4 regions of the Bacillus sp. SRL543 genome follow, and region 4 is predicted to be linked to each of the others. Evidence: predicted binding sites of a transcription regulator. Region 4 holds the regulator's gene; each other region holds the start of a gene.

Region 1 (7,876 bases), 1.4 Mb from region 4:
CAATATGGAAAACATCGACCCTGTCGGCGTCCATACCGGGGATTCAATTGTCATCGCACCTTCCCAGACTCTGACTGATGAAGAATATCAGATGCTTCGCTCTGCCTCTATTAAAATTATCTCAGCACTCGGGATTATCGGAGGCTGCAATATTCAATTTGCCCTTGATCCCGAAAGCAGAAAATATTACCTGATAGAAGTCAATCCGAGGGTCAGCAGGTCTTCTGCCCTTGCTTCTAAAGCAACAGGGTATCCGATAGCCCGGATGGCTGCCAAACTGGCAGCAGGATACAGCCTGTCCGAGCTCATCAACCCGGTTACAGGCGATACGTATGCAAGCTTTGAGCCAGCACTTGATTATATGGTTGTGAAATTCCCAAGATGGCCATTTGATAAGTTTTCAGGAGCGGACCGCAGGCTTGGCACCCAGATGAAGGCAACAGGGGAAGTGATGGGGATCGACCGCAATATCGAAAGGGCCCTGCTGAAAGCAGTACAGTCGCTTGAATCTGACAATCTGGATCTGAAGAGCCCGGGGCTGGCAGGCTTGGCGGATGATAGCCTCGTCACCAGGATGAAGGGTCAGACAGATGAACGTTTCTTTATTGTGATGGAGCTTCTGCGCAGAGGGTATGATATCCAGTTTATCCATGAGCTGACAAAAATCGATCTCTTTTATCTTCAATGCTTTGCCAGCCTTGCCAGCCTGGAAAAGGAAATTGAATCCTGTTCCCTTGAAACTGTAAGTAAAGAACAGCTGCAGCTTTTCAAGGAAAAAGGATTCAGCGATGAATACCTTGCGTCTGAGTGGAAGGAAGAGGCCCTGTCAGTCAGGATGAAGCGAAAGCAATTTGGGATACTGCCTTCTTACAAAATGGTGGATACTTGTGCAGCTGAATTTGAGGCACAGTCCAATTATTATTACTCAAGTTATTATGGGGAAAACGAACAGCTGCCGAGCGAAAACAAGAAGGTGCTGATCATCGGCAGCGGGCCGATACGCATCGGGCAGGGAATCGAGTTCGATTATTGCTCTGTCCACGGGGTATTTGCCTTGAAAGCAGAAGGCATTGAAACAGTGATGATCAATAATAACCCTGAAACGGTCAGTACAGATTTTGCCACAGCCGACCGCCTGTATTTTGAACCGCTCACACCGGAAGCTGTCCTCAATGTGGCAGAATCTGAAGGCATCAAAGATGTCATTGTCCAGCTTGGGGGGCAGACCGCGCTTAACCTGGCCGACAAGCTGGAGAAGGCAGGTCTCAACCTTCTCGGCAGCCGTTCGGCGGTCATTGATGACCTGGAGGACCGGGATCTGTTCTACCGCCTCCTCGATTTTCTCGAGATCCCCCGGATCAAGGGGGAGACTGCCTCATCGGATACAGAGCTGAAAGAAGCAGCAGAAAGGATCGGCTATCCTATCCTGATCAGGCCGTCTTTTGTCATCGGCGGAAAAGGGATGCACATAATCAGGAGCAGCAGCGAGCTTTCAGGCTTACTGGGAAAAAAGGAAATCATCTACCCGGTGCTTTGTGATCAATTTTTGCATGCAGCAGAAGCGGAACTGGATCTTGCAGCTGACGGGGACAACATACTTGTCCCAGTCATCATGGAGCATATCGAAAAAACCGGGGTCCATTCCGGAGACAGCCTCTCCTTATTGCCTGCACAGTCATTTTCAGGGGCAGCTAAGAAAAAAATGTTCGACTATGGCAAAAAAATCGTCAAGCATCTGGCGTATAAAGGCTTGATGAATATCCAGTATATCGTTGACGGTGAGAATGTATATCTCCTTGAAGTAAATCCGCGGGCAAGCAGGACTGTGCCGATTGTCAGCAAGGTGGCAAATGTTCCTCTCGTACAAATTGCGACAAAAATATTGCTTGGGAAATATAAACTGCCCCACTCAGAAGGGCCTTTGTACGATCATCTGCCGTTCGTCTGCGTAAAGTATCCGGTGTTTTCCAATTATGCGCTTAAAGGGCTGGATCCGAAAACTTCACCGGAAATGAGGTCGACAGGGGAAGGAATAGCCTTGGCCCCTTCCTTGAATGAAGCTGTTAAAAAAGCATTTCATAAAGAAATGAAGCCTGCAGCAGCACCTGTAATCATGACGGGAAGAGGCGAAACAGATAGTATGGAAGGTCTTGATGAGACATTGGCCAATTTTGGAATAAGTCTTCAGAAGGCAGGTGAAGACCGGGATATGGATGCAAACATACTCGCTGTCTTCAGCATGGGAGAAGCACAAGAAGATTTTCTGCTGAGGGAATTTGCCGTCAAAAACCGTCTCCCTGTCTTTACACAGCCGGAAACGCTCTATGTCTTCCTGGAATCCCTCCAGGTCAAGGAATGGGCAGTATGCCCGCTGCAGGAATGGCATAACCAACTCAATAAGGATGTGACACTAGTATGATAACCGCGCAAACATCAGATAAGAGCCTTAACATACAAGGGAAGGACTTTTTGACTTTGGCTGATTTTTCAAAAGATACGATTACCGGCCTTGTCCAGAAGGCAAAGAAGATGAAGAATGCCTCCCTGCTCGGCAAGGATTCAAAGCCTCTGAACGGAAAGATACTAGGGATGATTTTTGAAAAGCCATCAACAAGAACGAGGGTGTCGTTTGAGGCAGGCATGATACAGCTGGGCGGGAGCGCATTATATCTGAACAGCAATGATCTTCAGATAGGACGCGGGGAAACAGTTGCAGATACAGCAAAAGTTCTTTCCCAGTATGTTGATGCGATTATGATCAGGACCTTTACCCATGGGATGGCTGAGGAGCTTGCACTGCATGCTGATATTCCGGTAATCAACGGTCTGACGGATCTTTACCATCCCTGCCAGGCGCTGGCCGACTTGCTGACCATCTATGAAGTGAAAGGAAGGCTTGAAGGACTAAAGCTTGTTTATGCAGGTGATGGGAATAATGTAGCCCACTCCCTGATGATTGCAGCAGCCAAGGTAGGTATGAATCTGACAATTGCAGCACCGCCTGGATATGAACCCCAGGAAAAGGTGCTGGCACTGGCAAAGCAGTTTGGCAAAGAAACCGGCGCGGAAATTGAAGTAGTGAATAATCCCTTTGAAGCAGCTGCAGGCGCTGACATCCTTTATACTGACGTTTGGACCAGCATGGGCCAGGAAGAAGAAAATGCCGAGCGGCTTGAGATATTCAAGTCTTACCAGGTAAATGGCCAGCTTGCAGCATCGGCAAAACAAGATTATATTTTTCTCCATTGTCTCCCGGCGCACAGGGGTGAGGAAGTTGCTGCCGATATCATCGATGGCAGCCATTCTGCGGTGTTCCAGCAGGCGGGGAATCGTCTCCATGCCCAGAAGGCGCTGCTTGCGGAGCTTTTATAAACGCTTAAAACCCAGAGTCCGCGGACTCTGGGTTTTTGTGTACTGTCAAATTTTTTAAGATGGTGAATCCTGTTCTCTTTATGAGAGAAAATAGACTATTGGTCCAACAATGAAGCAGTAGATGGCAAAATAGATCAGATTCCCTTTAGCCATGATATTCATAAACCACTTCAGTGAAAAATAGGATGCCACTAAAGAAGCAATGAAGGCAATGGCATATGGAATGGCCAGTGAGCTTAAATTCGGATCGCCAAGCAGGTCCTTCAGGCCAAGGATCATTCCTCCGGCACTGACTGGAATATACAGCAAGAATGAAAATCTGAGCGCGGTTTCCTGCTTCATCCCAAGACCCATGGAAGCAACGATGGTTGCCCCTGACCGGCTGATTCCGGGAATGAGTGCAACCGCCTGTGCGATTCCGACAATAATGGCATCTTTGACTGTAAGCCCGGCATCATTTTTCTGCCCCTTCATATTGCGGATCAGCCATAAAGCAAGTCCTGTAACTACAAGGGTGATCCCGACTGTCTTGATATTGGCAAGGTGCTCATCGATGTAATCCTCAAACAGGATGCCGATGACGCCGGCAGGAATGGTGCCGATGATCAGATAAATGATAAAACGGAAATCAGCTTCTGCCCTTTTATCCTTGGTTGTTATGTAAACGAGGCCGTTTTTAACAAGCCTTATGATGTCTTCCCTGTAAATGATCAGTACCGCGATCAAAGAAGCGGCATTAACAAGCAGGGCGAAGCTCATGCCTTCTATTTTTAATCCCAGGAAATGCTCGGCTATTTCCAAATGACCGCTGGAGGAGATGGGAATGGGCTCAGTGAATCCCTGGAATAATCCTAAAAACAGATACTTGACTAAATCGTAAAAATCCTCCAAATGTTTATCCTCCAATTTTCTAATTTATCCTTTTTCATTTAACTATAACCGGCTTGATGTGTAAAGCGATATCAGGGCGTGGGAATTGTTTCTTCCTTTAACAAGGCTGCCGATGGGCATAATAATTAATGATTTTGAATTAAAAGGAGGAGTTGCACGATGGGGCAGAACCGCCAATTCCGTCCGGGCCAGAAGGCTCCCAATAACGGGATATATATCGAAATCGGTGAAACCGGGAGCAATGTCAATAACCCGAAGCAGCTGAAAATGAAAGCGGGAGACACATTTCCGGAAGCTTCCAATCATAACCGGATCTGGACATACCAGCGAAAACCTTAAGAAGCGGGGGGATCATTCCCCTCGTTTTTTCATATGTTCCCATAGCTGCCCGCCCCGTATGCTTTACTGGTGCCCAATCTGTAAAAGCTTGTTTTTAACGGGAGTGAAAAGGCAATAGATAAGAGGGCACCTAAATTCTTTACATAAATGTACAAAAGTCTATAATATAGATAAAGGTCAATAAAGGTCAAAGGGGGATTATGCATGGATCTGAACAGAATGACGGAGAGGATGCAGCAGGGCTTCATGAATGCCCAGTCAAAGGCTGCAATCATGCATCATCAGGAAGTTGATGAAGCGCATCTATTCCTGAGCCTGATGGAACAGGAAGACAGCCTTGTCAGCAGCATCCTTGAGAGAGCAGGGGCTTCTGCTGAAAGCTTCAGCAGCGGACTCGAGGACAGCCTCGCAAAGAAGCCCCAGGTATCAGGGGGAGGAGCCGAACAAGGCAAGCTTTATATAACAGCTGCCCTGCAAAGGCTTCTTGCTGAGGCAGAGAAAATGATGCAGGAGCTTGAAGATCTTTATCTTTCAGCAGAGCATCTGATGCTAGCCGCAGCCCGGGGGAATACTCAGGCGGGCAAGCTTCTGGCCGGTCTTGGGGCTGGTCCCGACGAATTAAATACAGCCATAATGGCTATCAGGGGGAATCAAAAAGTGACCTCGCAAAATCCGGAAGCTTCTTATGAAGCATTGAAGAAATATGGCAGAGATCTTGTAGCTGAAGTGAAGTCAGGGAAAGTGGATCCTGTGATTGGGAGGGACAGCGAAATCAGGAATGTCATCCGCATCCTTTCCAGGAAAACGAAAAACAATCCTGTGCTGATCGGCGAGCCGGGGGTTGGCAAAACTGCCATCGTAGAAGGGCTGGCCCAGCGGATCGTGCGCAGGGATGTGCCGGAAGGCCTGAAAGATAAAACGATATTTTCACTCGATATGAGCTCCCTTGTTGCAGGTGCAAAATTCAGGGGCGAGTTTGAAGAAAGGCTAAAAGCGGTATTGAATGAAGTGAAAAAAAGTGAGGGCAGGATTCTTCTGTTCATTGATGAACTTCATACGATTGTAGGGGCGGGTAAGACCGAAGGGGCGATGGATGCAGGGAATATGCTGAAGCCTATGCTCGCGCGCGGAGAGCTGCACTGCATCGGTGCCACTACACTTAACGAGCATCGAAAATATATTGAAAAAGATCCGGCGCTTGAGCGCAGGTTCCAGCAGGTGCTTGTTAGCGAACCGGATGTGGAGGATTCCATTTCCATTCTGAGGGGCCTTAAGGAAAGGTTTGAAATCCATCATGGCGTCAATATCCATGACCGTGCCCTGGTCGCTGCGGCAGCCCTTTCTGACAGATATATCACAGACCGCTTCCTGCCTGACAAAGCGATTGACCTTGTTGACGAGGCATGCGCCATGATACGGACAGAAATAGATTCTATGCCTGCTGAGCTTGACGAAGTGTCTCGCCGCGTCATGCAGCTTGAAATTGAAGAGGCGGCTCTTGCAAAAGAAAACGATGATGCAAGCCGCGAACGCCTCCAAGCCCTCCAGAAAGAACTGGCAGGGTTGAAAGAAAAGGCATACTCCATGAAATCGAAATGGGAGCTTGAAAAAGAAGCCATCCATAAGGTTCAGGAAAAAAGAGAGCAATTGGAAAAATACCGCCTGGACCTTCAGGAAGCTGAGAATAATTACGATCTCAATAAAGCAGCTGAATTGCGGCACGGTTCTATCCCGGCACTGGAGAAAGAATTGAGGCAGCTGGAGTCGGAGGAAAGCCGGAAGCAGGGAGAGCGCCTTCTGCGCGAAGAGGTGACAGAGGATGAAATAGCCGGCATTGTGGCTAGATGGACCGGAATTCCTGTAACAAAACTTGTAGAAGGCGAAAGGGAAAAGCTCCTCAAGCTTGAAGACACCCTTCATCAGCGCGTGATCGGGCAGGATGAAGCGGTCAGCCTTGTAGCAGATGCGGTCCTCCGTGCAAGAGCCGGCATACAGGATCCGAACCGGCCGATCGGTTCGTTCATTTTCCTGGGCCCTACTGGAGTGGGCAAGACTGAGCTGGCGAAGGCGCTCGCCCATTCTCTTTTTGATAATGAAGAACAGCTGATCCGGATCGATATGTCCGAATATATGGAAAAACATGCAGTTTCAAGACTAATCGGCGCACCTCCCGGGTATGTAGGATATGAGGAAGGCGGACAGCTTACAGAAGCAGTAAGGAGGAAGCCGTACTCAGTGATTCTTCTTGATGAAATCGAAAAGGCTCATCCGGAGGTTTTCAATGTGCTCCTGCAGATGCTCGATGATGGCCGTGTAACAGATTCTCAGGGGCGGACGGTTGATTTTAAGAATACAGTCATCATTATGACTTCCAATATCGGCTCTGCTTACCTGCTCGAACAGGCAGGCGATGAAATCTCCGGTGATGCAAGGGACAGGGTCATGACGGAATTGCGAAGCCGGTTCCGCCCTGAATTTCTTAACAGAGTCGATGAAATGATCCTGTTCAAGCCCCTGTCGCTCGCAGACATTAAAGGGATTGTAGGAAAGCTGATGGCAGACCTGCAGAAGAGGCTTGAGGACCAGCATATTAAAATAAGTATAAAGGATGAAGCAAAAGAATATATTGCACAAAATGGATTTGATCCAGTATATGGGGCGCGGCCGCTCAAACGATTCATCCAAAGGAATATAGAAACCAGGCTGGCGAAGGAGATCATTTCGGGAAAGGTCAGGGATAACAGCACTGTCGAAATTGGAATTGGAGATGGGGAAATCAGACTTACGGTCTCCCGGAAGTCCTGATGGGCCGCAGCCAAAAAAAAGTCATCCTGCTTCAAGCAGGATGACCTGGTTTTTTTGGCGGCCTATTAATGCAAGCCTTGTTTGCCTGCTGATTCCTCAGGGATAACGGCAGTTAGAACAAGGATAAGGATAGTGGCACCTGCAGCGAGGATGGCACCGGTTACAAAATCGAATGTTGAGCCAATCATGGAACTGACTACATATGTCAGCATTTCTACAAGCAGGAAAGTCCAGAAAAGAGTCCAAAAGTATTTCACTGTTTTCACCTCATTATGTAATCTTATATCATATTACCACAACCTGAAAAAATAATAAACGCCTTTTAGCCATGGCTATTCAAGGGCCGGGGGCTGTTTCCTCTTTTTCGCTGATGGTGGGCAAATTCCCTTGCATTTATCCATGCTTTTCATACATTAATTATGATCACATATGTAAAAGGAGTTTTTTATAATGGAACACCGAAACTTCA
Region 2 (7,876 bases), 1.6 Mb from region 4:
GCATTGGGTCTATGAAAACCACACGGCTACTCCACAGGAGCGGAAGCAGGCCTGGAGGGAAATTGAAAAGAAATACCAGCCGCATAAAGACTATGAAGGAAATGAGTATTTGGAGAATGGCGGTTTCTGGCAGCGCCAGGGGCATATCTTCAATTCTCCTTTCTATTATATTGACTATACGCTTGCACAGATCTGTGCTTTCCAGTTCTGGAAGCGTTCAAGGGAAAACCAGGAAGACGCCTGGAGCGATTATGTCAAGCTGTGCGGTTTAGGCGGAAGCCTTCCTTTCACAGAGCTGGTAAAGGAAGCCAATCTCCTTTCGCCATTTGAGGAAGGCTGTGTAGAATCCGTGATCGGTGAAATTGAAAGCTGGCTGAATTCTGTAGATGACAAAAGCCTGTAAAATAAGAAGAGCCGGGGATTCCCCGGCTCTTTCTTGTTGGTAATGTTATTTTATTGATTGCCGTCCAGATCTTCTGTAAAAAGGGGAAGACGGATTTCGGCAGTTGTGCCAGCTCCCACCCTGCTTGTGATTGAGAGCCTTCCTTTATGCTGCTGGATAATCTGCTCTGTAATCATCAGTCCGAGGCCAGTGCCTGATTCCTTTGTGGTAAAGAAAGGTTTTTTGATATTCTGCAAAAGTTCCTCGGGCATTCCGCATCCGCTGTCTTCGATTAAAATTTTTGCTTCACCGCAGATGGTCTGTCTGCACGTGATCTTTACAACACCGCCTTCCGGCATAGCGTCAATGCTATTTTGCACAAGATTGATGCATGCCTGCTTCAGCTTGCCGGCGTCGCAAAGGACAGTTCCGCAGCCAGGAGCAATATCCTTCAGAAGATGCACATTTTTATAATGTGCCTCAGATTCAAAAAGAAGGGCTGCTTCACTTAAAAGTGGTTCTATACGCTGAGGCTTCATCAATGGTGTGTGCGGTTTGGATAGATACAGAAATTCATTTATGATCCCGTTCATCCGCTCCAGCTCAGAATGAATGATGGAAATGTATTGCCCGTAATCATTCTCTTTTTCACCAATCATTTGGATAAAGCCGGATATGACAGTTAATGGATTTTTAATTTCGTGGGCAACGCTCGCCGCCATTTCACCTGTGACCTTCAGTTTTTCAGAATTACGCAGATACTCTTCCAGCTTTTTCTTTTCAGTAACATCTCTTATGACCATCGATGCTGCAAAAATCTTATGCTGAGAATTATAGACAGGGGATACGGTTGCCTCTAGCACGATTGGCTCATCACTGACACCCGGAAAAGAAAGTTCAGCACCGGAAATACTGCGGCCATGAAGCGCCGAATCAAGCATAGCGGAAATTTCACCATTTTCATCCGCCATGATGGTTTCAAGGCTGTCCCCGATCTCAGGAGCTGCCGAGTGAAACAGCAGGCAGAAGCTGTCATTCATCCTGAGGATTTTCTTATCTGCATCTGCAATTACAATGGAATCGCTGGTATTGTCAAAAAAAGCGTCAATATAGGACTTGGTCGATTCCAGGTCCTTCCTCGCATTCATTTCATTTCTCTCCGCTTTTTCCCACAGCCTGTTCGCGTGTTTGATCATGAAAAACAGCAGAATGCTTGTGAGCAGGGCAAAAAGGAGAATATAAGGCAGGTCCTCGGGGCCGGACATTTCGGCAATTATATGGCCATTGGCCGCATTCAGGGTTATGAGGGATATGGCAGCCAGCGAGGTGGAAATGCCAAGGGCAAGATAGCTCTGGTAAAAGGCTGATAATATGATCCCGAATACCAGAAAAATATAATTGACCAAATAAGGAAGCTGCAGGTTCAGGTAAAACAGATAACTGTATATACTGGCCAGGATTACAATCATCATATAGTGCGGCTTTGGCTTAAGATAATTGAGACCGGTGAGCAGCAGGCAAAAGCCGAGGCCGACAGGCGGCCACAGCAGATCATAACGCTGATCGACAAATGAGTAAAAAGCTGTATCTATTATGTAAAACAGCCAGAGCAGCTGTATCAGAAGCTTATTCCGGCTTTCTATCAGGCTTGTTTTGTTCATGGCTTTTGGTGCCTTTCGGATGATTTATTCACCAATTTTATCACAATTTGTCAGAATTTGTTGGAAAACTTTCGCATCTCAACAGAAAAAGACATACAGTAAGCCTGAATCAGGCTTCTGTATGTCTTTCATAATTGAACTGAATCTTTTATTTTCCAGTAACCGCAATATTTCCATTCAGAAGGTCTGCATGCAGCTGCCTGCAGGATGGATCTTCCAGAATAAAGTCCGCAATTTTGTCTTCCAGCTGCTCCTGGATTGCCCTTCTAAGCGGACGGGCTCCAAACGCCGGATGATAGCCAAGCTCGGCCAATTTTTCAACAGCTTCATCAGTGAAAGTCAGCAGCATATCCTGTTCTTTCAGTGCCGTATTCAGCTCTGCAAGCATCAGCTGTACAATTTTCAGCAGGCTGTCTTTTTCCAGCTGTTTGAACTCTATGATGCTGTCAAATCTGTTCAGGAACTCAGGCTTGAAGAAACTGCCCAGAGAATCAAGGATCCCTGATTCCTTGACTGCTTCGCTGCTGCCGAAACCGACCTTGATTTCCCTGTGTCCTGCACCGGCGTTGCTCGTCATGATGATAACAGAATCCTTAAAGCTGACGGTCCTGCCCTGGCTGTCTGTCAGGCGTCCGTCTTCCATAATCTGCAGGAACATATGCTGTACGTCAGGATGGGCTTTTTCTATCTCATCCAGCAGAATGATGCTGTATGGATTCCTCCGCACCTTCTCAGTCAGCTGGCCAGCTTCATCATGGCCGATGTATCCCGGAGGGGAACCGATGATTTTTGATATGCTGTGTTTTTCCATATATTCGCTCATATCAAGCCTGATCATGCTGTCTTTAGAGCCGAAGAGCTCTTCAGCAAGTGTTTTTGTCAGTTCGGTTTTACCAACACCGGTCGGTCCGGCAAATAAGAAAGAGCCGATTGGGCGGTTTTTGGATTTTAATCCAGCCCTGCTTCTGCGTACTGCTTTGGCGACCTTTTTAACTGCGTCTTCCTGGCCGATCACTTTTTCGGAAAGGGATTTTTCCAGGTTCTTCATCTTGGATTGTTCATCCTGCTGGATTTTGCCGACCGGAATGCCGGTCTTTCTTTCAATGATTTCCTGGATATGTCCCACTTTTACAACTGGTCTTTCTGCGGAATCATTGTTCAATGCTTTTTCAAGCTGGATTTCCTGTTCGCGGAGCTTGGCCGCTTCTTCATAATTTTCTTTCTTCAGGACTTCTTCTTTGGCTGCTGATATTTCAGCCAGCTTCTGCTCAATTTCTTCCCCAGGTGTATATTCTGCTGTCAGATTGATTTTTGATCCTGCTTCATCCAACAGATCTATGGCTTTATCCGGAAGGAATCTGTCCTGGATATACCTGCTTGACAGAGTGACACATGCTGACAGCGCCTCTTCCGAATAGGTGACTTCATGGAAGTCCTCATATTTAGACTGGAGGCCTTTCAGGATTTCTAAAGCCTGTTCCTGTGTTGGCTCCTGAATGTGAACAGGCTGGAAGCGCCTTTCGAGCGCCGGGTCTTTTTCAATCTGGCGATATTCCTTTAAAGTAGTCGCACCGATCACCTGAAGTTCGCCGCGTGCAAGAGCAGGCTTCAGGATGTTGCCCGCGTCCATGGAGCCTTCCGCGGAACCTGCTCCGACAAGAAGATGGATTTCATCAATGAACAGGATAATATTTTTTCTTTCCTGCAGCTCTGTGATCAGCTGTTTCATCCGTTCTTCAAACTGGCCGCGAATGCCGGTATTGGCAACAAGCGAAGCGACATCAAGAAGATGAACTTCTTTATTCAGCAGCTTGCGTGGTGCTTTCTTTTCAGAAATTTTCAGCGCCAACCCTTCTGCAATGGCAGTTTTCCCGACACCGGGCTCCCCGATCAGTACTGGATTATTTTTATTTCTCCGATTGAGAATTTCAATGACACGGTCAATCTCTTCATCTCTGCCAATGACAGGATCTATTAAGCCTGCGTTCGCTGCATTGCTCAGGTTTTTGCCAAACTGGTCAATAAAGCCGTTTGGCTTTTGGCTTGGCTGCTGTTTCATTTCCTTGCCGGCAATGCCTTCACCGGCGCCCATTTGTTTGAACAGGTCTTCCATTCCGGAAGCCTCAAAGGGATTCTGATACCCGAAGGAAGCGTTCATTTTCTGCTTTTCGGCCTGATAGCAGCTGCTGCAGAGATGTGTTTCTATTTTATTGCCATTTATATTAAACCTTAATTGGATTGTTGCCTGGTTTTGTTGACATTTTTCACAGTTCATCAATCAATGCCTCCTGTATGTTGACTTTGACTATCTTTGACTAACTTTGATTTTATTATACTTTGACCTAATTTGACTTTCAAGCAATTAGACTTGGCAATTTTAGCCATAGCAGTGAATTGTTTTGAAAAGCTCGTCTTTGTTGGAAAAGCCGGTCATATACATGAAGGGGAGGAGGCGGTTTCGTGAAGAACTGGACTGGAGCCTTGCAGATTGCTGCTGTCTATGTTGGTACAGTCGTGGGGGCGGGTTTTGCAACAGGCAAGGAAATAGTAGAGTTTTTTACCCGGTTCGGGTTTATCGGGCTGATCGGAATTCTGATGAGCGGATATATATTTATTATGCTGGGAACGAAGCTGATGAGGATCTCAGCCCGGATACAGGCAAAATCCTACCAGGAGCTGAATGATTATCTGTTCGGCAGATATTTTGGGAAAGTGATCAATGTCCTGACATTGATCATGCTTCTTGGCGTATGTGCAGTCATGCTGTCCGGTGCAGGAGCTGTATTTCAGGAGCAGCTTGGGTTGACCAAGCTCTCAGGGGTGCTTGCAACGATCATATTATCGGTGGTTGTAATGATTATCGGCATTAAAGGCCTGTTTGCTGTGAATTTATTTGTAGTCCCTATGATGATTGCCTTCAGTTTTATCTTAATGTTCATTTCTATAAAGCTTCCGGGCTTTCAGGAACAGATGCTGTTCATTCCGTTTGCGGAGGATGGATGGAAAGCTGTGGCTGCGCCATTTTCCTATACCGCTCTCAATCTGGCCCTGGCACAGGCAGTCCTGGTGCCTGTTGCAGCTGAGATAAAGGATGACCGGACCATTAGGCTGGGAGGGTATATCGGAGGGGCAGCATTGACCATCATCCTTTTATCAAGCCATCTGACTCTTATTATGCTTCCTGATCTGGAAATGTACGAAATACCCATGGCTGTTATCATGAAAAATCTTGCTTCTGGTTTTTACGGCCTGTTTGTACTGATCATTTATGGAGAGATCTTTACTTCGATAATCGGGAATATATTCGGGCTGGAGAGGCAGATAAGGCAGTATGTTTCAATCCCGGCGATCTGGATTGTCGGGGGGATTTACTTAATTACCTGTTTAATCAGCATGATAGAATACAGTACACTGCTTTCCTATCTTTATCCGATATTCGGGTATGTCAGCATTCTATTTATTGTCCTGCTCTGGATAAAGCCGGCAGAAGGGAAAGAAGCATAAAAAACAGGCCGATGAGGTGATTCATCGGCCTGTTTCTCTTATTTCTCTGCTGAAATGGTTTTTGCCATCTGAATGAATGCATCTGTGTGATCGGCCTCAATTTTTGTGTAGATGCTCAGCTTAAGGTGCTGTACATCGTTTTTAAGCAGGTAGACCGCTGCTTTATCTTCTTCAGAAGCAGCTTCGTAAATGATCGCATCCTGGAAGAATTCATCATCAGAAGCCTCCACAGATTGCACCTCACTGCTTACCGCTGTCAGCTGGGATTTTGCATTCTCTTCAGCCATTTCCCAGTCTATATCCTCAGGCAGCAGCTCAATCCTCATGAATACTTGATCATTTTCTGTCAGATAAAGAACATCTTTATTAGGCTCTTCAGCTGTCAGTTCATATGAAGGAAGGACATACATGGAATAATTCTGGTTGTCGCTTTTTTCAAGGACTGCAGTTTCTTCCATCGTTTCACCATTCACCTGATATGACAGGGATTTTTCCTGCTCCATTTCAGAACTGACTGATTCCGCGTTTTCTTCTCCTTCAGACTGATCATCATTCTGCTCTGTGCCAGCACCATTTGAATTGTCATCAGTTTCCTGGGTGCCGTCTGCTGTGCCCGCTGTTTCTTCTGTATTTGTTGCGTTGTCTTCACTGCCTGTGTCTTCTGAAGTTCCACACCCGGCGAGTGCGAGTGAAAGAATCCCTGTAGCCAGCAATAGTTTTTGAAGTGTGTTCATCCTAGCATTCCTCCTGTATATCATGAAGTTTTATAATAGAGTAGACGGTGGTTATCGGCAGAAAGTTACAAATTATCCTGATTTCATCAGCTCAATGGCAAGATGACGAAAATGAACAGATCAAATAGGAGATGTGAGACAATGACCAGAGGCAGGCTTTTCTTCCATGCATACAAATATCCCCAGAACAGTCCGGCAGCAAGGGCGGCCAGGGCAAGGGCCGGATAGCCGGAATAGAAATGGACAGAGGCGTAAAGTAAAGCAGCCAAAGGCACGGCCCATCCTGGTCTTATGTAGCTTTGCAGGCGTTTTTGCACAAAACCCCGCCAAAAAATTTCTTCGCCCGGAATGATGACAAGGATCAAAACGATATAATGCCAGATCACTTCAGGAGAAAGCCGGCTGTACAATCTGCCAATCTGGCTTGCGAATGGCAGGTTCATCGCCTCTATGAGGAAATGGCCTGTCCAGAACAATCCGTAAAGCAAAATCCCGGAAACGGCTCCATAGAATAGGTAGGATCCCAAGGAAGCCTCGTCCTCCACTTCTTCTGCCATAATCGAATAGCTGATCAGAAACAGCATGGACGCGGTGAAAATATACCAAAAGACCGCTCTGTCCTGAAAAGTAAAAAATAGCAGCAGGTGGGCAATCATGATCCCAAGAACCAGTCTTATATCAATCGAGCCAAATTTCATTCATTATCTCCTTTCGGCAGAGTAGAAAATATAATGTTAGTTTACGGTGGATTCCATCTTATGCTGTATAATCAGCAGGTAAGCTGCCGGCTTGTATACTATTGCTAAGTTCTAACAAACCAATCACTATTTTATCAAAAAACGAAAGCAGTCTGCCACTACTTTTGTGCGGGAAATGTTTTGGAACAGCATAAAGGAGGGAAACTGATGCGAAAGGCATTGATTTTAGGTGCAACCGGCCTGACAGGGGGGCATCTTTTGGAATTGCTCCTGGGCAGCGGCCATTACGGACAAATAAAAGTAATCAGCAGGCGCCCGCTCATGATCAAGCATCCAAAGCTGACAGTATTTATCGGAGACTTCAGAAGCCTGGAAGAGATTGGGGAAGCCTTCGACGCCGATGATGTCTTCTGCTGCATTGGCACCACCATCAAAAAGGCGGGCAGCAAAGGCGCTTTCCGGGAAACAGATATGGAGTATCCCTTAAAGGCTGCACATCTTGCACGAAAAGCAGGTGCTTCCAGATTCCTGATCATCTCTTCGATGGGGGCAAACCCGGATTCTGCATTTTTTTACAATAAGGTAAAAGGACAGCTGGAAGGTGAGCTTAAGGCTTTTAATGCATTCAGCCTCCACATATTCCGGCCGTCACTCCTTGTCGGCAGCAGGGCGGAATTCAGGTTAGGGGAAAAAGCCGGGGAAGTTTTTTTGAAGGCGGCAGGGCCATTTATGATAGGAAGCCTTAAAAGATATAAAAGCATCCTGGCAAGCGATGTTGCAAAAGGGATGGCTGCTGCAGCTATTCAGGATAAGGAAGCCCATAAAGCTGCAAGGGTATATGAATCCGATGAAATAGCCTTTCTTGCAGGAAAATGAAAAACCCCCGCCTGGTGTGCG
Region 3 (7,876 bases), 960 kb from region 4:
ACACATGTAATTTTAAAGGATGATACATTCTTTGAAGTTAGAATACCGTTAAGGGTAGTTAATGATTTTTCAAGGCAATGGGAAGAATTGAGTCACTTAAATATCGATTCTAAACAAGCAATTGTAAACGCAATTTTAGATGATCCAATATCATCATTTAGGTTTATCAGATATATTGAAAAACCATATGAAGAAAAACACTCAGAGGATAGTAAACAATTCGATGATAAACAACTAATAATTGATGAAGTAATTCGCAAAGATGGTGAACCTGTATCGTAAAAGTATAATTTTAACTGCTGCCTAATCCTCTAATTCCCAATTTGTCAAAAAAACAGGACCTTATGGATATAAAAGTATCAAAGTGATATAGGCTTTGATATTTTTTTTTGTCCAAAAGTAATATTACAAAAATCATCTCCAAAAGAATTTGGATTCTCAACAATAATGAAGGTGTAAGATCCTTTAATTGCTACTATCTCACATATCCCCTCTAAAAAGTTTCATAAATGGATCCCAAGTATATATCTGACTGACTATTTTTACAAATATTTCATTAAACAAAAGTATCGCATTCTTTAATATAGGAGAAATAATAATAAAAAGGCGTTATCTTTTTAGTCATTGCGTGGTATACACGAATGAAAAGCACTCAAACAAAAAAAGTTCCTATGCTCGTATAAAACTCATACAAACATAGGAACTCATTGATATATTGGTACGCCCTCGGCAGGAATCGAACCCACATCTCAAGAACCGGAATCTTACGTGCTATCCGTTGCACCACGAGGGCAATATCTAATGTCTTTTATAAGACACTAGTATATAATACTAAAACCGGCAGCTTATTGTCAATGCTAAAAGATCAATTGACTTGAGGCAGCCATTTTTTATTTGAACTTTTTCTCAATATACTTTTGTTCCTCTTCCTCGCTCAGGAGCCCTTTGGCTTCTCCGACAGTCCCGCCCTGAAGCTTCCAGATGCTGTTATGGTCCCTGGCTGCAGACGAAAAGTCGCCTTTACTCCATCTTTCAAGGATATCCAGATATAAATCTGAATGCTGGTAGTTCATTTCATTGGCTTCGACCACATTCATCAGCCTGCTGATCCTGTCAGGAGTGATCTGCAGGGCACCCCATTTGCTTTCGGCCTTTACTTTTTGATGGCTCATATCATGGATGGCCTGCTGGACAGCTGTTTCTTCCATATTGTCGGGAAAGAGCTTTTTCAAATCCTTTTCCCCTTTGGAATCAGCAGTCCTTTCTTCTGCAGCACGCTCTCCTTTTCCGGATGAGGCATAATTATAGGCAGCAAACCCTGCAAGCGCCAGGATGATCAGGCCCAGCCCAGCCAGGCGCAGCTTGTTGTGAAAAAATGATTGTTTCTTTTTTGACAAAACGGCAGCCTCCAAAATCATCTGATTTACATGTCCATACCACTGCTCCGATTTACATCGTGTTTGTTTAAAAAAAGAAGAGGTGGGTATGATGGTTATGGATAAGGAAATTTTTATCAATGCAATTATTATACGGCATTAAGCAGGTATATCCTGCAAAAGAGAGAATAAAATGATTGCAGCATATATTGGATTTCCATAAGCGATTTGTTTGACCTTTATTGACCATGAGTGTATCATAATGATTACATACAGAACCCAAAATATTTCTTCTTATGGAAGAACATGCTTTAATCCGTTGTATGTTGGATCTTTATCTTGAAGGAGGAACTGACAAATGAATTTAATCCCTACAGTTATTGAACAGACAAACAGGGGCGAGCGCGCATATGATATTTATTCACGCCTTCTGAAAGACCGCATCATCATGCTTGGAAGTGCGATCGATGATAATGTGTCTAACTCCATTGTAGCGCAGCTGCTATTCCTGGAAGCAGAGAACCCTGAAAAGGATATCACTTTGTACATCAACAGCCCTGGCGGCAGCATCACTGCCGGTATGGCGATATATGATACGATGCAGTACATCCGTCCGAAGGTTTCCACAGTCTGCATCGGGATGGCCGCTTCCATGGGTGCATTCCTTTTGGCAGCAGGCGAGAAAGGCAAGCGTTATACCCTTCCAAACAGTGAAGTCATGATCCATCAGCCGCTGGGCGGAGCGCAGGGCCAGGCAACGGAAATTGAAATTGCCGCAAAGCGCATTCTTTTCCTTCGCGAAAAGCTGAACCAGATCCTTTCAGAACGTACAGGCCAGCCGCTTGAAGTGATCGCAAAAGATACTGACCGCGATAATTTCATGACAGCTGAGAGAGCATTGGAATACGGGCTGATCGACCAGATCATCACCCGCAATGTCCTGGAAGAAAAGAAAGACAAGTAAAAGAGTAAAGAGAGCTGACAGGATCAGCTCTCTTTTTTTGCTGCAAAAAGAAAAAGCGCCCGGCATAAATGCCAAGGGTGCTTTTCAGATTTTTCAGCTTTCCTGCTGGATATATTTCGAAAGCTCATCGAGTGCTTCCTCTTCATCACTTCCATCAGCCACCAGGTTTACAACTGAGCCTGAGCTGACTGCCAGGCTCATAAGGCCCATGATGCTTTTTGCATTGACCTTCTTTCCGTCTTTCTCCAAAAAGATATCTGAGGAAAATCGGTTTGCCTCCTGAACAAACAGGGCGGCAGGACGGGCCTGCAGGCCGGTCCGCAGCTTTACTTCCACTTGTTTTTCAACCATTTCTCTCTAACCTCCCATATTATCTTATTTCTAATTGCCTTTTATAGATTCGCCTAAACGCAGTTTTTCTGCTATTTCATCTATTTTTCTTAGGCGGTGATTAATGCCTGATTTGCTGATATGGCTGCCTGAAACCATTTCCCCAAGCTCTTTCAGGGTCACATCCTGATAGGCCACCCGGAGCTCTGCTATTTCCCTGAGCTTTTCCGGGAGTATATCAAGCCCGACAGTTTCCTTGATATAACGGATATTCTCAACCTGCCTGAGGGCCGCCCCGATTGTTTTATTAAGATTGGCGGTCTCGCAGTTTACAAGCCTGTTCACCGAGTTCCTCATATCCCTGACAATCCGGATATCCTCAAAGCGCATCAGCGCTCCGTGGGCACCGATGATGTTCAGGAATTCGGTGATCTTTTCCGCTTCCTTCAAATACGTGATAAAGCCTTTCTTTCTTTCAAGCGTCTTGCTGTTCAAGCCAAATATATTCATCAATTCACACAAAGAATCATTATGCTCTTTGTATAGTGAAAAAATTTCCAAGTGATAAGAAGATGTTTCAGGGTTGTTCACCGATCCGCCGGCAAGGAAGGCGCCGCGCAGATAGGAGCGCTTGCAGCATTTTTTCTTCACAAGCTCCTCAGAAATATCATGTGTAAAATCAAATCCCGCTTTAAGGATCTTCAGGTCGGCGAGTATTTCCTGCGCCTGCTGCGCCAGCCTTACAATATAAACATTGTTCTTTTTCAGGCGCATCTTCTTTCGTACAAGCAGCTCTACTTGAACGGTGTAATTCTTTTTCGTCAGTGTATAAATCCTTCTCGCTATCGCGGCATTCTCTGTCTGGATATCCACAATTAATTTCCGGCTGGAAAAAGAGAGTGACCCGTTCATCCGAATTAGCGCTGATAATTCAGCTTTTCCGCAGCAGTCTTTAACTTCAAGGTTGGTTAATTCCTTTTTCGTTTCCGAAGCGAAAGACATACCTTCACCCCCCGCCCAGACAAACGCTTGCACATTTATATTTACGCTTTATATCGCTTGCTGGTTTCATTTATTAGTAAAGAAAATAAAATATTTGCCACTTCCTGTGTATCATGGCGGATGACGCCTCCGTCCAGGCTGACAATCTCGCCGTGGACCACCTCGAGGCCCAGCCCCTGCAGGTTGGCAACATCATAATGGACAGGCTTGGCCAGCTCCTCGCTGTACCGCTCCTGTATTTCTATCGGAATATCTTCATTATTGACAAGTATCGTATTGATAAAAGAACAGTTCATATGGTCATATATTGCCTTCACATGGTCGCTCGCCGTAAAATCAAGCGTCTCCCCGGCCTGTGTCATCAGATTGCAGATATATACTTTTTTGGCTTTCGCATTGCAGACCTCTCTTCCCAGGTTCGGAACGAGGAGGTTAGGAAGAATGCTTGTGTAAAGGCTGCCAGGCCCGATGATGATAAGGTCAGCCTGCCTGATGGCCTGGATGGTTTCCGGCAGGGCATTGATATCCCCCGGGCTGAGGAACACTTTTTTGATCCTTTTCCCCGAGTATGGAATCTTTGATTCTCCGGAAACAATCGATCCATCCTCCATCTCGGCATGAAGGACGACACTCTGGTCAGCGGCCGGGAGCACCTTTCCCCTTACATTCAGGACCTTGCTCATTTCCTGGATGGCATGAGTGAAATTGCCTGTGATCGAGGTCATGGCAGCAAGGATCAGATTGCCGAGTGAATGGCCGGAAAGCTCATTCGCAGTGCTGAACCTGTGCTGGAACATTTCCTCAATGAGCGGCTCCACGTCCGACAGTGCAGCTAAAACATTTCGAATATCCCCAGGGGGAGGAATCTGCAGTTCGTTCCGGAGGCGCCCCGAGCTCCCGCCATCATCGGCCACCGTCACGATGGCCGTGATATCTGCAGGATGCTTTTTCAAGCCGCGCAGGAGGACCGGGAGACCGGTGCCTCCCCCTATGATGACGATTCTAGGCTGTTCTGTACCTGTCATGTTGTTTTATCCTTTCTCCTCTCGATATCGCGGTGAGTGATGTGTGTATGGTAATCCGCTTCATAAAAGCGGGCAATATACTCAGCGAGCGCTACAGAACGGTGCTGGCCGCCTGTGCAGCCAATCGCGATCACCAGCTGGGACTTGCCCTCGCGCTTATAGTGAGGGAGCATGAAGCTCAGCAGGTCTGTAACCTTTTCGAGAAATTTATTGGTTTCATTCCATTTCAAAACATACGTCGACACATCTTCGTCCAAGCCGGTTTTCGGCCTCATGCTCTCGATGTAATGGGGGTTCGGCAGAAAACGTACATCAAACACAAGATCTGCGTCAATCGGAAGGCCGTGCTTAAAGCCGAATGACATCACATTGACCGTGAACGTTGTCTTCCGGTTGACAGAAAACTCATCAAGGATTTTCTCCCTCAGTTCCCGCGGCTTCATGTTGGATGTTTTGTATATCAGCCGGGCCCTTCCCTTCAGCTCCTCCAGCAGCTCCCTTTCAAGCTTGATGCCTTCAAGAGGCAGACCTGATGGAGCAAGGGGATGGGAGCGCCGCGTTTCTTTGTAGCGCCTGACCAATGTAGAATCATCTGCATCCAGATACAAAATCTGCGGAGCCACCCATGAAGTTTCGGCCAAATCGTCCAGCGCCTTGAATAAATGATCAAAGAACTCCCTGCCGCGAAGGTCCATGACCAGTGCAACCTTATTCATCTTATTCCCTGATTCCTTCATCAGTTCAAGAAATTTCGGAAGCAGAGTCGGAGGCAGGTTATCCACACAGAAAAAGCCAAGATCCTCAAAACTCTGGATCGCCACTGTTTTCCCTGCTCCTGACATACCTGTTATAATGACCATTTGTGTGTCTATAGCCGCACCGCTGCTCATTCCTATTCTCCCCCTGTAATCTATATTATTTAGCTCGGGTCCAGCCGGTAGCTTAAAAGCTCAAAATTCGGCGTATAAGTAAACGTCCCGTAAATAATTCCATTTCCATGAATCATATATTCAAGGATGTGATAATCACCTGCAGCCATTGGCAGCTTCTTGATATCATCAAAATCATGCCAGGCCAGCTTTCCTTCCTCCGATTCATCCAGATTGATGCCATCAGACTCCCGTGCAAGGAAAGTAAACATCATCCATTCAGAAAGCACTTTATCCCCGTCTTTCATAATGAAGGTAAAAATCCCCTTCAAGCCCGGGTTTCTTAAGTATATGCCTGTCTCCTCGCGAAATTCCCTGATGCAGGAATCCCGGACCGATTCACCCGGCTCCATCTTTCCTCCGGGCGCAACCCACCAGCCACGTCTCGGTTTTTGCAAAAGCAATACTTGATTTCCCTTCAACAGCACACAATTCGTGACCCGCTGCAACAGCCTCACCTCAGCATTTCCTTCTCCTGACCGCCGCAAAGGCAGTCCTGTCGAATATATTCTTTTTATTATACTATTTTTGTCATGCACCCACAATGAAATGAAAAAATGAAATGCGGAGGCGGCTCGCCCAGAGCCGACAAGCATAAGACGCAAAAGAATAAAAGGCGTTCTTTGCCTTTAATTCTTTTGTGGCTTATGACTCGAGGCTCTAGCCGCCGGAGCTGGACAAATTGAAATGCAAAGGCGTCTTGCCTTCGCCCCAAAAAAAAGAGCACAGGCTATGTATGCCTGTGCTGCACAAAGGATTATATCTTAAAAGGGGGTCAATTTCTATTCCTATATTACCCGATGTTTATTGCACTACTGTTACAGTACGATTAAAACAAAATGACTTTTTATTTCTTTGGTAAAAAGATGCCCGAAACCCTTGTACCATGCGGCTTATGGCCTATTGCCGCATCAGGTTGGAAGCGGCATCTTTTGATTTTTTTATAGGAACCTCCGGCATGCCGCTGACCTGCCCCAGACAGAGAATGAAAAGAGCGCCCATTTTAAAAACGGACGCTCTTTTCAACCATTATTAAGCTTTCGCCTTTAAAGATTCCATCAGTTCTTCCACATAGTGCTGGGCACTTTGGGCGGCGATGCTGCCGTCGCCTGTTGCTGTCACGATCTGGCGAAGCATTTTCTCGCGGATGTCGCCGGCAGCGAAAATGCCGGGAACCTTTGTTTCCATGCGTTCGTTCGTTTCGATATAGCCGTTATCATTGGTGATGCCAAGGCTTTGGAAAGGTTTGGACAATGGCACCATGCCAATGTAGATGAATACGCCATCTGCCTTGAATTCGCGCTCTTCCCCATTTTCAGTAGAAACAAGCGTTACACTTCCTACCTTGCCTTCGCTCTCATTGATTTCTTTTATTGTAGAGTTCCAGATGAAATCAACCTTCTCATTGTCAAAGGCGCGCTGCTGAAGGATTGCCTGTGCGCGCAGCTCATCGCGGCGGTGGACGATGGTCACCTTTTCCGCGAAGCGGGTCAGGTAGACGCCCTCCTCGACAGCTGAATCCCCTCCGCCGACAACGACAAGCTCTTTGCCTTTGAAGAACGCGCCATCACAGACAGCACAATAAGATACACCGCGGCCGCCGAGCTCTTTTTCACCCGGAACACCGATTTTTTTATATTCAGCACCCGTTGTAATGATTACAGCGCGGGCTTTGTATTGTTTTGATCCTGCAATAACGGTTTTGTATTCTTCACCGTCGATGATTTCTTTGATATCGCCATATGCATATTCGGCGCCGAACTTCTTGGCGTGATCGAACATTTTAGTGGACAGGTCAGGGCCCAGGATATGATCGAAACCAGGATAGTTTTCGACTTCTTCTGTGTTGGCCATTTGCCCTCCCGGCACGCCGCGTTCAATCATCAATGTAGACAGGTTGGCGCGGGATGTATACACAGCAGCTGTCATTCCGGCCGGCCCTGCGCCAGCGATGATGACATCATAAATTTTTTCTTCTGTCATCTTGCTCCACTCCTTCACTAGGACTTTGCTGATTCCCCCGAGAAATGCTTTTTCTTTTATCATATTACCGCCCTGCAAAATTGCCTTTACCAGCCTTGGCAGGCAGAAGGAACTGAGGGAGCAGTGCGTTTATTCCCAAGAAAAACAGCGGTTGTTTCAATAGTATTTCCTTACTAACCATATCCTATAAAACAATCAGGATACAGTCCATGAATCTGCTCAATTCAGGATGCTGCTGACTGATTTTACATACTTCTGCAGTGTGGA
Region 4 (7,876 bases):
CATATCTGAAATGGCCCTGATAGAGCGTGATGACAGTCCTCCGCTGTGAAATGGCGACAACCAGCGCCCCCGTCTCCTTCGCCACCCGCTCTGCTGTCCTGTGCCGCATCCCGGTTTCCGAAGAAGGGATGCCCGGGTTCGGGGCAAGCTGCGCATTCGCTATGAGAATTTTGCTGCCTGTCTCATTCAGGATAATGGCGCCGTCCATTTTGGCCAGCTCATACAGATAACTGGGCGTGAAAGGGCAATTGATCTGGAAGCCTCCGTCTACAATCGCCTTTACCTTCTCATCGCAGCCCAGTACAATCAGGCCGCCTGTGTCGGCGCGAAGGACATTATCTATCCCCTCGCGTATCGGTGTTCCTGGTGCCAAAAATTTCAGAATTTCACTCCGGGTCTTTTCCCCCAGCTTTTTATTCTCCATTTATTATCCTCCTAATGCTGCTTTTAGCGCCTCGCTCACTGTATTGACCCCCATCAGCTGCACACCCGGCGGAGGATCCCAGCCTCCAAGGTTCTTCGCTGGAAGGATGATCCTTTCAAACCCAAGCTTGGCAGCTTCCTGGACGCGCTGTTCAATCCTGGAGACGCGGCGGACCTCACCGGTCAAGCCTACCTCTCCTATGATGCAGTCCGATGCCTGTGTCGGCTTATCCCTGAAGCTTGATGCGATGCTGACGGCAATTGCCAGGTCAATCGCAGGCTCATCCAGCTTAACACCGCCTGCCACCTTCAAATAAGCATCCTGATTTTGCAGAAGCATCCCGACGCGCTTTTCCAGCACAGCCATCAAAAGCGGGACGCGGTTATGGTCGATTCCGGTGGCCATCCTCCGCGGATTACCGAAGCTTGTTGGTGAAATCAGCGCCTGGATCTCAACCAGCACCGGCCTCGTCCCTTCCATAGAGGCAACCACCGTCGACCCCGAAGCCCCCTGGGAGCGCTCTTCAAGGAAGATTTCCGATGGGTTTTCCACCTCTTCAAGGCCGAATTCCTTCATTTCGAAAATGCCCATTTCATTGGTTGATCCGAAACGGTTCTTAACAGCCCTGAGAATGCGGTAGGTATGATGCCTTTCACCCTCAAAGTAAAGGACGGTGTCGACCATATGTTCGAGCAGCCTGGGACCGGCAATCGAGCCTTCCTTCGTGACATGCCCGACAATAAAAATTGCAATGCCTTTTGTCTTTCCAATCCTCATCAGCTCCGCTGTACATTCCCTTACCTGTGAGACGCTTCCGGGCGCCGAGGTGATGTCCGGATGGAAGACAGTCTGGATTGAATCAATAATAACAAAGCTAGGGTTTTCATTTTCGATGGTCCGGCTGATTTCCTCGAGATTCGTTTCTGCATATACCAGCAGCTTATCTGATACCACCCCAAGCCTGTCAGCCCTGAGCTTTGTCTGCCTCATAGATTCTTCCCCGGAAATATAAAGGACAGAATGATCCTTTCGGGCAAGCTGGGATGAAACCTGCAGAAGAAGCGTCGACTTCCCGATCCCGGGATCGCCTCCGATCAGCACAAGAGATCCCCTTACCACCCCTCCGCCAAGAACGCGGTTGAGCTCCTTCAGGTCTGTATAAATCCGCGGTTCATTCACTGTCTCAATTGATGTGATCGGCGTCGCTTTTGAAGCGAGGGTTACGCCAGCTGAGTGGGCGAATGCACCCCTTCTTCCTGCAGCCGCAGGCTTTTCTGTTTCCTCCACCATTGTATTCCACTGCCCGCAGGCAGGACACTTGCCCATCCACTTGGGGGACTCATAGCCGCATTCCTGGCAGATGAATTTGGTCTTTCTTTTTGCCATCCGTTTCTCCCTTTCTATCTCAATCTCTTCTATCTTTTAAAAGTGCACTATTAGTTTCATTATAGGGAAAGTATATTATACTTCCCGGCTTATATAAAAATGCCTGCCTAAGGAAAATTACGGAAACAGATGGTTCCTATCCCCAAGAACAGGGTGAATTGCATTGAATGGAAAAAGGTACACGCATTGTGCACCGTGTACCTTTTTATTATATAATATGACGTTTATTTAGATAAGTTTGTTGCAGTTTCAGGAGATTCTTCTGTTTTCACGACAAATTCCCCATCTTCTACATCAATGATGACATTCTGCCCTGTCAGCACCTGGCCCTTTAGAAGCTCTTCTGATAAGCGGTCTTCAATATGCTTTTGGATTGCACGGCGGAGCGGCCTTGCACCGTACTCAGGATCGTAGCCTTCCTCAGAGATTTTTTCTTTTGCTTTATCTGTCAGGGCAAGGACGATCTCCTGTTCCTGCAGGCGTTTAACCAGCTGGTCGGACAGCAGTGTAACAATTTCCTTGAGGTGTTTTTTCTCAAGGGCGTGGAACACGATGATTTCATCGATACGGTTAAGGAATTCAGGACGGAAGGCCTTCTTAAGCTCTTCCATTACCTTGCCTTTCATGTCCTTATAGTCCTGCTCTCCATCCTGGATGTTAAAGCCGACATATTTATTCCGTTTCAGCGATTCTGCCCCGACATTGGATGTCATGATCAGGACTGTGTTGCGGAAGTCGACTGTCCGGCCTTTAGAGTCTGTCAGGCGTCCATCCTCAAGAACCTGAAGGAGGATATTGAATACATCCGGATGTGCTTTCTCAATCTCATCCAGAAGGACAACCGAGTATGGCTTCCTGCGGACCTTTTCTGTCAGCTGGCCGCCTTCCTCATAGCCTACATATCCCGGAGGCGAACCGACAAGGCGGGAAGTCGAATGCTTCTCCATATATTCGGACATATCAATGCGGATCATCGCATCCTCATCGCCGAACATCGCTTCTGCCAGCGCGCGCGCAAGCTCAGTTTTACCAACTCCTGTTGGGCCGAGGAATACGAAGGAGCCGATCGGGCGCTTAGGATCCTTCAGGCCGGCTCGTGCACGGCGGACCGCTTTGGAGATCGCCTTGACTGCTTCTTCCTGGCCAATGACACGGGAATGAAGGATCTCTTCCATATTCAAGAGCTTGGCTGTTTCTGTCTGGGCCAGCTTCGCTACTGGAATTCCAGTCCAGCTTGCCACGACAGATGCAATATCATCCACTGTGACTTCGCTGTTTTCCTTCCCTTGCTTTTCTTTCCAGCTCTTCTTCGTTTCCTCCAGCTGTTCGCGCAGGCGCTGTTCAGAATCTCTGAGGGATGCAGCCTTTTCAAACTCCTGGCTTTGGACGGCAGCATCTTTTTCTTTCCTGACTTCTTCAAGCTTCATTTCAAGCTCCTTCAGGTTAGGAGGAGTAGTGTATGAACGCAGGCGCACCTTTGAGCCGGCTTCATCTATCAGATCGATTGCTTTATCCGGAAGGAACCGGTCTGAAATATAGCGGTCTGAGAGCTTGACTGCGGCATCGATGGCTTCGTCTGTGATGGATACCCTGTGATGGGCTTCGTAGCGGTCGCGCAGTCCCTTCAGAATCTGGACCGACTCCTCTGCTGTAGGCTCATCAACCGTAATCGGCTGGAAGCGCCTTTCAAGCGCCGCATCTTTTTCGATATACTTTCTGTATTCATCCAGGGTAGTGGCGCCGATGCACTGCAGCTCGCCCCTCGCAAGGGATGGCTTCAGGATATTGGAAGCATCGATTGCCCCTTCCGCCCCGCCTGCACCGATCAGTGTATGAAGCTCATCGATGAAGAGAATGATATTGCCTGCCTGGCGGATTTCATCCATTACTTTTTTCAAACGGTCTTCGAACTCGCCCCGGTATTTTGTTCCGGCTACAACCGTTCCCATATCAAGCGTCATGACCCGTTTGTCGCGGAGGATCTCCGGCACTTCATTGTTGATGATCTGCTGTGCAAGTCCTTCAGCGATGGCTGTCTTACCGACGCCAGGCTCTCCGATCAGGACCGGATTGTTCTTTGTCCGGCGGCTCAGCACTTCAATGACACGCTGGATTTCCTTGCTTCGGCCGATGACCGGATCAAGGCTGCCTTCCCTGGCAATGGCCGTCAGATCTCGTGCAAGGCTATCAAGGGTAGGTGTGTTGGCGCTTGCCGCAGATCCTCCCTGATGGCTTCCTGAATCATTGCTTCCCAGAAGCTGGAGCACCTGCTGCCTGGCTTTATTGAGGCTGACTCCCAGGTTGTTCAGCACCCTCGCCGCAACCCCTTCACCCTCGCGGATCAAGCCGAGCAGGATATGCTCTGTGCCGACATAAGAGTGGCCCAGTTTTCTTGCCTCATCCATTGAAAGCTCAATGACCTTTTTAGCCCTTGGCGTATAGTGGGGAGTCTGTGAGGAATCCTGGCCGCGGCCAATAAGGTTTTCCACTTCTTTTTGGATTTTCTCTGAACCCAGCCCGAGTGCATAAAGCGCCTTTGCGGCAATTCCCTCTCCTTCACGGACAAGGCCGAGCAGGATGTGCTCTGTACCGATATTGCTGTGTCCTAAGCGAATGGCTTCCTCCTGTGCTAATGCCAATACTTTTTGAGCTCTTTCAGTAAATCGTCCGAACATCATATTTTCATCCTCCCGACTATTGTTTTTCCATTTTTAATCTTTCACGTATAAGTGCAGCCCTTCTAATATCACGTTCTTCAGGCCGCAGCGGCCCGCCGGCATATTGCTGCAGGAAACCGGGCTGTGTAAGAATCATCAATTCATTTAAAATATTTTTTGAAATATCTTTGATGTATCCCATATCTATACCCAGCCGGACATCAGATAAGCATTTTGCCGCTTCTTTTGTTTCAATGATCCGGCTGTTGGAGAGAACCCCATAGGAACGGTACACTCTGTCTTCTAATTGTATGTTGGATGTCTTTGCTAATGCTTCCCGGGCATATCTTTCCTGGGCGATAAGCTGGCCCACGACACTCTTCAGATCTTCTACAATGTCTTCCTCCGACTTTCCGAGCGTGATCTGATTGGACACTTGAAAAATATTGCCGAGCGCCTCGCTCCCTTCGCCATAAGTCCCTCTCACCACTAACCCAAGCTGATTGATGGCCGGGATGATCCGGTTCATCTGATGGGTGAGCATCAGGCCGGGGAGATGCATCATGACTGAAGCCCTGAGCCCAGTTCCGACATTGGTCGGGCAGCTGGTAAGGTACCCATAGTCTTCATCAAAGGCAAACTCAAGATTTCCTTCAAGCCAGTCATCCAGCTCATTGGCCATCTCAAGTGCCTCGGTCAGCTGGAAAGCAGGATACAGACATTGAATCCGGATATGGTCTTCTTCGTTGACCATGATGCTGACCTCTTCATTCTCTGACAGGAGGCAAGCCCCATAAGGAGACTGCTCAGCCAGAGTTGGACTGATCAGATGCTTTTCGACAAGCACCCTCTTCTGAAGAGGCTGCACACTCCCCATCTCAAGAAGCTCCATGCTGCCAATCCCCGGGAAAGGCTTCTCAGCAGAAATCTGCCGTATATCTTCAATGATGCTTTGCGCTTCCTCATTTGAAAATAAAGTGGGAAATTTATATACATTCATATTCCTTGCCAGACGGATGCGGGAACTCAGTACGATATCCGAATCAGGGCCTTCCGCACTCATCCAAGAACTGACCGCCTGGCTGATAAAACGTTCCAGTGACACGATATCAGTCCCCCTCCCTGCCGCTGCTCAGCTGCTTTTCAAGGGACCGTATTTCATCCCTGCGCTCGGCAGCTTTTTCAAACTCTTCCTGCAGGATCAAATCCTTCAACTCTTTTCTCATATCCTCAATCTTTTTCCTGAGCTGAATGCTGCCGCCGGCTCTTGCCGGTATCTTCCCTCTATGAGACCAGTTCCCGCTGTGGAGGCGCTTCAGGATCGGGTCAAGCTGCCCCTTGAATTCCGAATAGCAGTGGGCGCAGCCAAACCTTCCGATTTTAATGAACTGCTTAAAGGTCAGCTGGCATTTGCTGCACTGCAGTATATGCTCCTGCGGCATCTGCTCTTTCTTCGGCTGCTGCAGGGACGGCTCGATATTCAAAAGCCCCGCCAGCAGGCTGTTGAGGGAAAAGCCTGAAGCCTGATTATTGATCATGAACATTTCGCCTTTTTCCTTGGCGCAGATCTCACAAAGGTGAAACTCGGTCTTCTCGCCATTTATGCTTTTTGTAAAATGCAGCGTTGCCGGCCTCTGATTACATTCTTGGCAAATCATGCACTCACCTCTCCAGCTGCTTAATTCTTATTTATATTTTAATGAAGTCAACATTGCTCTTAGCATTCTTGATCGCAACTCATCGCGGTACGGAAGTTCTATATATAAAACCGACCGGTCGATTACACTAAGCATGATCTTTGCTTCACGGCGTGTGATAACTTCCTCTTCAACCAGACGTATAATAACGCTCTCGGCGCTACCCTGTGATATCCTGCTTTGAATCAGCAGAAGCAGCTGATCAATCAGATCTGCATGATCATAGGACTGTACCTTCATGATCCGGATATATCCTCCGCCGCCCCTCTTGCTTTCAACAATGTATCCTTTTTCAATTGTAAAGCGGGTATTGATGACATAATTGATCTGCGAGGGGACACATTGGAATTTATCAGCAACTTCGCTTCTTTTAATCTCGACACTTTCCCGTTCGCTCAGCTCCAAAACTTCCTTCAGGTACTTCTCGATTATGTCGGATATATTCCTCACCAGGCCTCCCCCTCCCTGACTTTGACTATATTTGACTTTAATTATAAATGAATTATGTAAAAAGTTGCAAGATGGACGCCTTATTAATTTTCCCATTTAATAAATTTCTCAAACGTAGCAAGTGAAAATTCTTCCAGCTCTTTAGAGTATTCAGACGATGGGCTTTTGGGTGCTTGTCATGGGGCGGGAAAGTTGATTTTGAGAAAGCGAGGGCGTGTTTTTGCTTGATACTTTTGCTGCTGGCGGGGAAGAGCCGGCGCGGGCGGTGTGGGATATATGAGGGTAACTCGGTAATAAGAGAGGATTCTGCAAGATTTTTAGAGTGTTCGGACGATGGTTATTGGAGTTGGTGGTTGGGCGTGGGCGGCGGGAGTGGTTGGTGGGAGTGGCGGTGGCGGTTAGCGTGCCTGAGGATGGGCTTTTAGGACTGTTGCTTAGCGGTTGGGCTATGGATGATGTTTAGGGGAGTTGGTAATATATGATGGTAATTCAGTATATTAAATGTGCAATTCGGTAAATTAGTTGGCCAATTGATTAAATTAATCGCAAAGTCGGTAGATTATCGCGCCATACGATTAAATTCATGGTTTAAGCAGCTGCTCTACCCGTTGTTCTAATCAAAAATACGGCACATTTGCCCACCCGGCGTTCTTTTTCCAGCAATATCAGGAATTTAGCGGATGGGCTATAGTTGTTTTAGGGCAAATGGTAAATTAAATGGGGTATTCGGTAATTTAAATGAGCAATTCGGTAAATTAACTAGCTATTTGATTAAATTAATCGCAAAGTTGGTAGATTATCATGCCAGTTAATTAAATTTGCGATTAAAGCGCCCATTCTCCCCTTTAAAAACACTGCTCATTCGTCCACCCAACCACTAGTTTCCGCTCAAAAGCACTTTTCTTATTAATACCCTCTCCATTTGCCTAAAAAAAGCGCAAAAAAAAGAACAGTCACGCAGACTGTTCTTCGTTTCGCCCGGCAGCGTCCTACTCTCACAGGGGGAGAACCCCCAACTACCATCGGCGCTGAGAAGCTTAACTTCCGTGTTCGGTATGGGAACGGGTGTGACCTTCTCGCTATCGCCACCAGACTATTTAGATGAGGTTTTGTTCCCTCAAAACTAGATAATGTATAAGAAGAAGAATGACTGAGTAATCAATTGTGGTTAAGTCCTCGATCTATTAGTATCTGTCAGCTCCACGTGTCACCACGCTTCCACCTCAGACCTATCAACCTGATCATCTTTCAGGGATCTTACT

What was found. The regulator CtsR, encoded in region 4, represses protease genes until heat stress. The targets are predictions, from matches to a motif close to ATGGTCAATAAAGGTCAAACA.
Region 1: a site for CtsR is predicted at 4,776-4,796, ahead of clpB (ATP-dependent chaperone ClpB). Genes of this name have one in related genera too.
Region 2: a site for CtsR is predicted at 4,378-4,398, ahead of AC4E8B_RS08600 (ATP-dependent Clp protease ATP-binding subunit). Genes of this name have one in related genera too.
Region 3: a site for CtsR is predicted at 1,606-1,626, ahead of clpP (ATP-dependent Clp endopeptidase proteolytic subunit ClpP). Genes of this name have one in related genera too.

The regions. Positions count from the first base shown of each region.
Region 1 is NZ_OZ481794.1:1,503,179-1,511,054, forward strand. It holds gene carB (carbamoyl-phosphate synthase (glutamine-hydrolyzing) large subunit) at 1-2,419, shown strand, start outside; gene argF (ornithine carbamoyltransferase) at 2,416-3,372, shown strand; gene AC4E8B_RS07675 (undecaprenyl-diphosphate phosphatase) at 3,451-4,263, opposite strand; gene AC4E8B_RS07680 (YjzC family protein) at 4,423-4,602, shown strand; gene clpB (ATP-dependent chaperone ClpB) at 4,807-7,407, shown strand; gene AC4E8B_RS07690 (YjzD family protein) at 7,473-7,664, opposite strand; gene AC4E8B_RS07695 (lipase family protein) at 7,858-7,876, shown strand, end outside.
Region 2 is NZ_OZ481794.1:1,693,679-1,701,554, forward strand. It holds gene AC4E8B_RS08590 (M3 family oligoendopeptidase) at 1-403, shown strand, start outside; gene AC4E8B_RS08595 (two-component system sensor histidine kinase NtrB) at 454-2,043, opposite strand; gene AC4E8B_RS08600 (ATP-dependent Clp protease ATP-binding subunit) at 2,192-4,318, opposite strand; gene AC4E8B_RS08605 (YkvI family membrane protein) at 4,504-5,547, shown strand; gene AC4E8B_RS08610 (DUF8580 domain-containing lipoprotein) at 5,586-6,281, opposite strand; gene AC4E8B_RS08615 (CPBP family intramembrane glutamic endopeptidase) at 6,368-6,979, opposite strand; gene AC4E8B_RS08620 (NAD(P)H-binding protein) at 7,187-7,855, shown strand.
Region 3 is NZ_OZ481794.1:4,096,832-4,104,707, forward strand. It holds gene AC4E8B_RS20945 (DUF4062 domain-containing protein) at 1-282, shown strand, start outside; tRNA gene AC4E8B_RS20950 (tRNA-Arg) at 722-793, opposite strand; gene AC4E8B_RS20955 (DUF6241 domain-containing protein) at 891-1,397, opposite strand; gene clpP (ATP-dependent Clp endopeptidase proteolytic subunit ClpP) at 1,735-2,340, shown strand; gene AC4E8B_RS20965 (HPr family phosphocarrier protein) at 2,434-2,691, opposite strand; gene whiA (DNA-binding protein WhiA) at 2,722-3,672, opposite strand; gene AC4E8B_RS20975 (gluconeogenesis factor YvcK family protein) at 3,714-4,697, opposite strand; gene rapZ (RNase adapter RapZ) at 4,694-5,587, opposite strand; gene AC4E8B_RS20985 (8-oxo-dGTP diphosphatase) at 5,617-6,075, opposite strand; gene trxB (thioredoxin-disulfide reductase) at 6,659-7,609, opposite strand; gene AC4E8B_RS20995 (tetratricopeptide repeat protein) at 7,829-7,876, opposite strand, start outside.
Region 4 is NZ_OZ481794.1:105,017-112,892, reverse strand. It holds gene disA (DNA integrity scanning diadenylate cyclase DisA) at 1-424, opposite strand, end outside; gene radA (DNA repair protein RadA) at 428-1,810, opposite strand; gene clpC (ATP-dependent protease ATP-binding subunit ClpC) at 2,035-4,488, opposite strand; gene mcsB (protein-arginine kinase McsB) at 4,505-5,572, opposite strand; gene mcsA (protein-arginine kinase activator protein McsA) at 5,577-6,125, opposite strand; gene AC4E8B_RS00560 (CtsR family transcriptional regulator) at 6,153-6,617, opposite strand; rRNA gene rrf (5S ribosomal RNA) at 7,591-7,707, opposite strand; rRNA gene AC4E8B_RS00550 (23S ribosomal RNA) at 7,779-7,876, opposite strand, start outside.